DNA from 3 places in the Paenibacillus sp. FSL P2-0173 genome. Region 1 is predicted to be linked to each of the others. Evidence: predicted binding sites of a transcription regulator. Region 1 holds the regulator's gene; each other region holds the start of a gene.
What was found. The regulator LexA, encoded in region 1, represses DNA repair genes until DNA is damaged. The targets are predictions, from matches to a motif close to CGAACATATGTTCG.

Region 1 (2,273 bases):
TATTAACGTCTGCGTTGTCTATCATTTACGCTAAACAGATTAACAGCCAGTGCGTTACCTCTTGCACGCGCAATGGCTCTTTGAGTGGAACGGATGTTTAATCTTCTTCTTCTTAAATCACGTTTGCAATGTCTTCTGCTCATAATATCACCTCCCTTCAAGAAATGAAGGTACGGTTAAATCTTAGTGGCGTTTATGCTTACGCTTGGAAATTTTGATATTCAAGGCATTGGTTGCTAGTGCATTTCCGCTTCCTGTTTTAGCAGCTGCGGCTTGAAAGACTTTAACGACCAGATATCTGTTTTTCCCGATGCGATGCTTATACGTTTTAACTCTATTTCTGATCATCTGCATATCTCCTTTGCTTAGTTCTGCTATATACATATGTCAATTGTGATAGTAATGTATCAGCATAAATCTATTAAAAGCAAAAAGAAGCTAGTACCTATATTCCTAATGGATAATAAAAAAACTCATGCGAACCTGTCTTCGCCTTTTCAACTTTACGTTGCAGGAGAATGTTATAGGCAGGTCGGCATGAGTCTAATAGTGTAGATAAAGATAATAGGCAGTTAGTATGAAAATTATTTACTATTAAGAGTGTTAAGTTTTTTCTCGTAGTACGCCTCTTGAGCAAGAATATGATTCAGTTGTTCAGAGAGCTGTTTATATTCTTGGCTGTCTTCTGGATAATTATTTCTTTCGAAAATTACAGCTTCGAGTTGCTTTTCTAAATACCTGAAATGGATAAGTATTTGTATATACTTAATACGGTCGTAAGTTGTTATGTGGGAGTTCTCTTTTGCATACAAATGATCCATTGTTGGAACTACACAGCTTATGGCGATAAATATCACAACAAACGCTGAAATTATAATTTTTTTCATTTAATTCCTCCTACAGAGCTATAAGTAATTAATATACCATATTTATCTAAAACAAAGAAAGATCTATTAGTTTTGCCCATGACAGTATAGCTGCTCAAGGTCAGTGGGGAATTATTTGAGATGAGGAGGCTGATTTTTAGTAGAAAAAATAGGGATAGGTTGCTGAAATGAAAAAAAAGTTGTGAGATACATAATAAACATAATAGCAATACAAAACCGGCTTGCCCTAGGCAGCCGGTTTTATATTAGTGGATAGAATAACGGGGAAGAAAGAACGAGAAATCAGTGGAAGTCCCGGAAGAGTCCTACAACCTTGCCCAAAATGCTGACGTGTGTCAGGCGAAGCGGTTCAAAGGCTGGATTTTCAGGTTGAAGCCGGATATGATCCTTTTCTTTGTAGAAGGTTTTAACTGTAGCTTCGTCTTCATCTGTCATAGCTACAACAATATCACCATTATCAGCGGTCTGCTGCTGACGTACGATTACATAGTCTCCGTTAGCAATACCAGCTTCAATCATGCTTTCGCCTACAACAGATAACATGAATATTTTATCCTCACCAACAAAGTGTTGGGGAAGAGGAAAGTAATCTTCAATATTTTCTGTCGCCGTAATAGGAAGGCCAGCAGTTACTTTGCCGACGACGGGGACACGACTAATGGAGTAATTAATCAAGTTGCTGTTATCCGATTCGTCTTGACCGAGTAACTCAATAGCCCGTGGTTTTGTAGGATCGCGGCGAATGAGTCCTTTTTTCTCTAAACGATCCAAATGACCATGAACCGTAGAACTGGAGGCTAATCCGACAGCCTCGCCTATTTCGCGTACAGAAGGGGGGTATCCCTTTAGACGCACTTCATTGCGGATAAATTCAAGAATGGCCTGCTGGCGGCTCGAAATCTTAGACATACCGTATCAACCCCATTTAGTAACGTTTGGGAAAATTATAGCATAGAACCTCCGTTCGTACAAACATAAGTTCTAAATAATCCCTAAAAATAATTACGAACTTTTGTTCTCTTTTCTATTGAATAAAACAAATGTTCGTGTTATATTGTGAAAACATAAGAACAAACGTTTGGAGGACACAGCCAATGATGAAATATAGCACTTATCAAAGTATTTTTCCGATGAATTTAGAAAATTTACAGGAGACTCGAAAAGAGGGTAGGGCACGTTTTATGCAGATTATTACCAATACTCTTTTACTTAAGCTTCTTATTATAGTGATTGTTGCTTGGATTGCAGGGGCAGGTGTACTTACAGTTTTCGCGGCACCTTCAGCTTCCAAGGAAGAAGTGACTAAACTGACCGTACAACCTGGGGATACGTTGTGGGAGATTGCCGCAAATCATAAACCGGAACGAATGGATACACGGGTATATA
Region 2 (2,273 bases), 750 kb from region 1:
AAGTGATGTATCCATCCGTGAGCTGGAAGGATTGGAACAAACGAAGGGTCCTTTGTACGGTGATTGCCCGCGTCATGTGGTAGTGACGGAAAATGGCCTGCAAATCAAGGTTGATATCGTAGAGGGCCAGAAGACGGGTTATTTCTTTGACCAGCGTGAAAATCGTGCGGCCATAGCACCGTTGATGACAGGTTGGGGAGCACGTAGTGGAATTACGCTACAAGAAGTAGCTGCAGACTCAGGGGATGCGGGCACAACGGTCATGAAGCCAGTGAATAAAAGTGGTAAGGTTGTTGAATTCCCATTCTGGGATGGCGCAACCGTATTGGAATGTTTTTCGCACACGGGAAGCTTTACGCTCAATGCATGTAAACATGGTGCTAAAAAAGTAACTTGTCTTGATATTTCTGAGCATGCGATTGAAAGTGCGCGGGATAATGTCAAGCTGAACGGTTTTGAGGAACGCGTTGAGTTTGTCGTCGACGATGCTTTTCAATATTTGCGCAATCAAGTGAAAGGTGTAGAGGAACGCAATGCACGAGCCGGGGGCAAAGGAGATACATCCAAGCCGCTGACAGCAGGTGGCGGACGCACCTTTGACGTGGTCATTCTTGATCCGCCAGCCTTTGCCAAAACGAAGAACGCTGTCAAAGGAGCTACACGTGGATATAAAGATATCAACCTGCACGGGATGAAGCTGGTCAATGAGGGCGGCTATCTGGTGACAGCGAGCTGCTCATTCCATATGCGGCCAGAGTTGTTTTTAGATACCATTAAGGAAGCGGCGGCAGATGCCGGCAAAATCCTTCGTCTGGTAGACTGGAGAGCGGCTGGTAAGGACCATCCTCAAATTTTGGGTGTGGAGGAAGGCCATTACTTGAAATTCGCCATCTTTGAGGTGCGCAGCCGGACACAGCTGTAGGTTTCATACAAGGTCAAAGTCAATCGCCTTTTTGGTGATTAAATAGGTAAAATAGACTCGTTTAGGTATAAATCAGTCCTGTAGAGAAGGCATGCACCAAGCCAATCTGCGGGACTGATTTGTTTTTTTAGAGGGAGGAAGAATTGCTACAACATGGCAAACGTACGTTCTTTTCTCCCTTGCCTGATATGCTATACTGTTTAATAGAATGTTGTTCGTTGGAAAGGAGGCCGCATCATGTCGGTTCGCTTGTTGATTGGCCGCTCTGGGAGTGGTAAAAGTACGTTAATCCGCAATGAAATGACGTCTATGTTACGCGAGGAGCCGCTAGGTAAGCCTATGCTGTTACTTGTACCGGAGCAATCGTCATTTGCTTCTGAGCATGCGTTACTTACAGAATCCGGAAACGGTATTCAGGGGTCGGTGCGCGCCCAAGTGATGGGATTTCATCGTCTTGCCTATTTAGTTATGCAGGAAACCGGGGGTTCAGCACTGGTGCCTGTAACGGAAGAAGGCAAGAAGATGCTTTTATATAAAATTATTCGTCGTCGCAAGGATGAACTGAGTTTGTTTAAGGATTCGGGAGACCAGCTCGGCTTTGTGGATCGGTTGAATACATTGTTTACGGAGCTAAAGCAGTATGGAAATGATACTCGGTCTGTACCGGAGCAACTGGAGCGAATGAACGCTGCTGGAGAGTCAACTCCGATTTTGCGCGGCAAGCTCAAAGATATCAGTCTAATCTATGAGGATTTTGAACGAGAGCTGACGCTTAAATATATTGACGGTGAAGATACGCTGCGCATGCTGGCAGAACAGATTGCTGAGTCTTCCCTTGTGCGTGGGGCAGATATTTGGATGGATGGCTACCGCAGGTTTACACCACATGAATACAAGGTGGTGGAGCAGCTTATGCTGCACGCTTCTTCGTTGACGGTGGCGCTGACTTGCAACCGCAGCTACGAGAGCGGACAGCTTCCGCATGAGCTGGATTTGTTTCATCCCTCAGCGGCTACGTATGTAAAGCTCAAAGGAATGGCAGACGAGCTGATGATAGAGACGCAGACACAATTACTGCGCCCTGATCCGCTGCCGAGATTTAAGGAGCGTCCGGCGTTGGCGTATTTGGAGGCTAACTTTGAACATCGTACAGGGTTACGGAATCAGGAACAATGGATGCGGCTGCAGCAGCTACGAGAGCAGTGGACAGAAGAACAGCCGGAAGGCATAAAACTGTACACTGCGGCTAATCGCCGTGCAGAGCTGGAAGGGGCTGTACGCGAAATGCGTCGTCTGGCCCGAGATGAGGGCGCTCGTTATCGGGAGATGGCCCTGTTTGTACGTCATATTG
Region 3 (2,273 bases), on a different contig from region 1:
TAAGCTGACGGCTACGGAAGTAGAAATTCAGCAGCGTCTTTCGGAATATATGTATGCAAGTGAAGATGTTACGCTGGAGAAGGTTATCGTAGATCTAATGGCCAAACGCGGGCTCACTGTGAGTGCGGCAGAAAGCTGTACAGGTGGAATGCTGATGGAACACATCACTTCTATACCTGGCAGTGCTGTTATGTTTCAAGGTGGCATCGTGTGCTATTCCAATGAAATGAAGATGAAATTACTCAACGTGCCTTATGATTATTTGGAAGGGGATCAAGCGCCAGGTGCAGTGAGTAAGGAAGTAGCCCTTGTGCTTGCAGAGCAGGCGAGAATGATCATGGACAGCGATTTTGGACTTTCAGTTACTGGTGTTGCCGGGCCTGGGTATTCCGAACGGAAGCCAGTCGGTTTGGTGTATATTGGCATTGCTGAACGCGACAAGGAAACGGAAGTACATGAACTGAGACTGAGTGGTAACCGTGAAACAATCCGACTGCGATCAGTCAAAGCAATCCTGTACAGATTGTGGCGCAGGCTGGTAGAGAACGAGAAACTCTCTTAAACATCTATGTACAGTGTGGGTCGTAGAGTTGTTTTAGATAGATATTCATGATATAATCATCTTATCGGAAGAACCGTTGCAAAGCCTTTTGCCAGCGGTTCTTTTTTTGTTTTAAGAGACAGGTGTAATTGTAGAAGAGAGCTGTGTGAACAAAAAAAACGAATGTATGTTCGAAAAAATGCTTGGCAAGCGTGTCAAAACAAGGTATTATTAAAGTACAAACAATGAAGGATGTGAGTTTATTGTCAGATCGTCGTGCTGCGCTGGATATGGCGCTCCGTCAAATAGAAAAGCAATTTGGTAAAGGTTCCATTATGAAGTTGGGTGAGTCTACCCACATGCAAGTGGAAACGATCCCCAGTGGTTCGATTGCTTTGGATATTGCGTTAGGAACGGGCGGCTTTCCAAGAGGCCGGGTTATTGAAATATACGGACCGGAATCATCCGGTAAAACGACAGTAGCTCTTCACGCTATCGCAGAGGTGCAAAAAACAGGCGGACAAGCCGCCTTTATCGACGCCGAGCATGCGCTTGATCCGTCGTATGCAAGCAAGCTGGGTGTCAATATTGATGAGTTGTTACTATCGCAACCAGATACAGGAGAGCAGGCGCTTGAGATTGCCGAAGCTCTTGTACGTAGTGGAGCAGTAGACATTGTAGTTGTTGACTCCGTAGCGGCACTTGTGCCCAAGGCAGAGATTGAAGGCGAAATGGGAGATTCCCACGTTGGTCTTCAAGCACGTTTGATGTCTCAGGCATTGCGTAAGCTTTCTGGAGCCATTAATAAGTCGAAAACCATTGCTATTTTTATTAACCAGCTACGTGAAAAAGTAGGTGTTATGTTCGGTAACCCTGAAACAACACCAGGTGGACGTGCCTTGAAGTTTTACTCTACGGTACGTTTAGATGTTCGTCGTATTGAAAGTTTGAAAATGGGTAACGACATTGTGGGTAACCGCACACGTATTAAAGTCGTGAAGAACAAAGTTGCCCCTCCTTTCCGTCAGGCTGAGGTAGATATTATGTACGGTGAGGGCATTTCCAAAGAAGGTAGCCTGATCGATATCGGTACGGAGCATGACATTGTCGACAAGAGCGGAGCCTGGTATTCCTACGAAGGTGAGCGCCTTGGTCAGGGACGTGAGAATGCTAAGCAATTTTTGAAGGAAAATCCGAATATTGCTAGTACGATCGAACAAAAAATTCGGGTGGCCAGCAATCTGATTACGACGGTTGTTCCGCCTACAGAAGAAGAGTTGGCACAGCAAGCGAAGGAAGAACAGGAATTGTTGGAGCTTGAATAAAGCTCGGTGAATCCTGGTTTGTGAACTGGGGCCAGGGTTATGGCACCGTCCGTTTGAATAGCATGATTCTGATGCCCTGCACAGTTGTGCAGGGCATTTTTGCATCAACTAGAGTCTGCTTTGTCAGTGGAATCTAACTTTTGCGTAGCAGGTGTTCAAAGGCTGCTTTCGTGAATTTCAAAGTGAGGGAAATATATTGCAGTTGGACGATGAAGATGAATACACTTCGGAAGCAAATAAGCAACAAGGGATTTCTCTTTTTCCGGATCATGAGGAATTGATGATTACTAGGGTAGAGCAGGGACAGGGACGCAAACGTGGAAGGTATATCATACATTTTGGTCCTTATTCACTGTCTGTATTAGAAGATGTAATGATCAAGTACAATATGTTCAAAGGAACGTCAT

Region 2: the regulator LexA is predicted to act here: its motif matches at 1,080-1,093, upstream of addB (helicase-exonuclease AddAB subunit AddB).
Region 3: the regulator LexA is predicted to act here: its motif matches at 722-735, upstream of recA (recombinase RecA).

What each region holds. Positions count from the first base shown of each region.
Region 1 covers NZ_JBBOYK010000001.1:566,597-568,869, reverse strand. The annotation lists gene MKX30_RS02325 (hypothetical protein) at 3-143, opposite strand; gene MKX30_RS02320 (hypothetical protein) at 184-348, opposite strand; gene MKX30_RS02315 (hypothetical protein) at 585-887, opposite strand; gene lexA (transcriptional repressor LexA) at 1,170-1,796, opposite strand; gene MKX30_RS02305 (LysM peptidoglycan-binding domain-containing protein) at 1,985-2,273, shown strand, end outside.
Region 2 covers NZ_JBBOYK010000001.1:1,318,180-1,320,452, reverse strand. The annotation lists gene MKX30_RS05795 (class I SAM-dependent rRNA methyltransferase) at 1-922, shown strand, start outside; gene addB (helicase-exonuclease AddAB subunit AddB) at 1,160-2,273, shown strand, end outside.
Region 3 covers NZ_JBBOYK010000002.1:232,965-235,237, reverse strand. The annotation lists gene MKX30_RS11275 (competence/damage-inducible protein A) at 1-562, shown strand, start outside; gene recA (recombinase RecA) at 805-1,866, shown strand; gene MKX30_RS11265 (regulatory protein RecX) at 2,063-2,273, shown strand, end outside.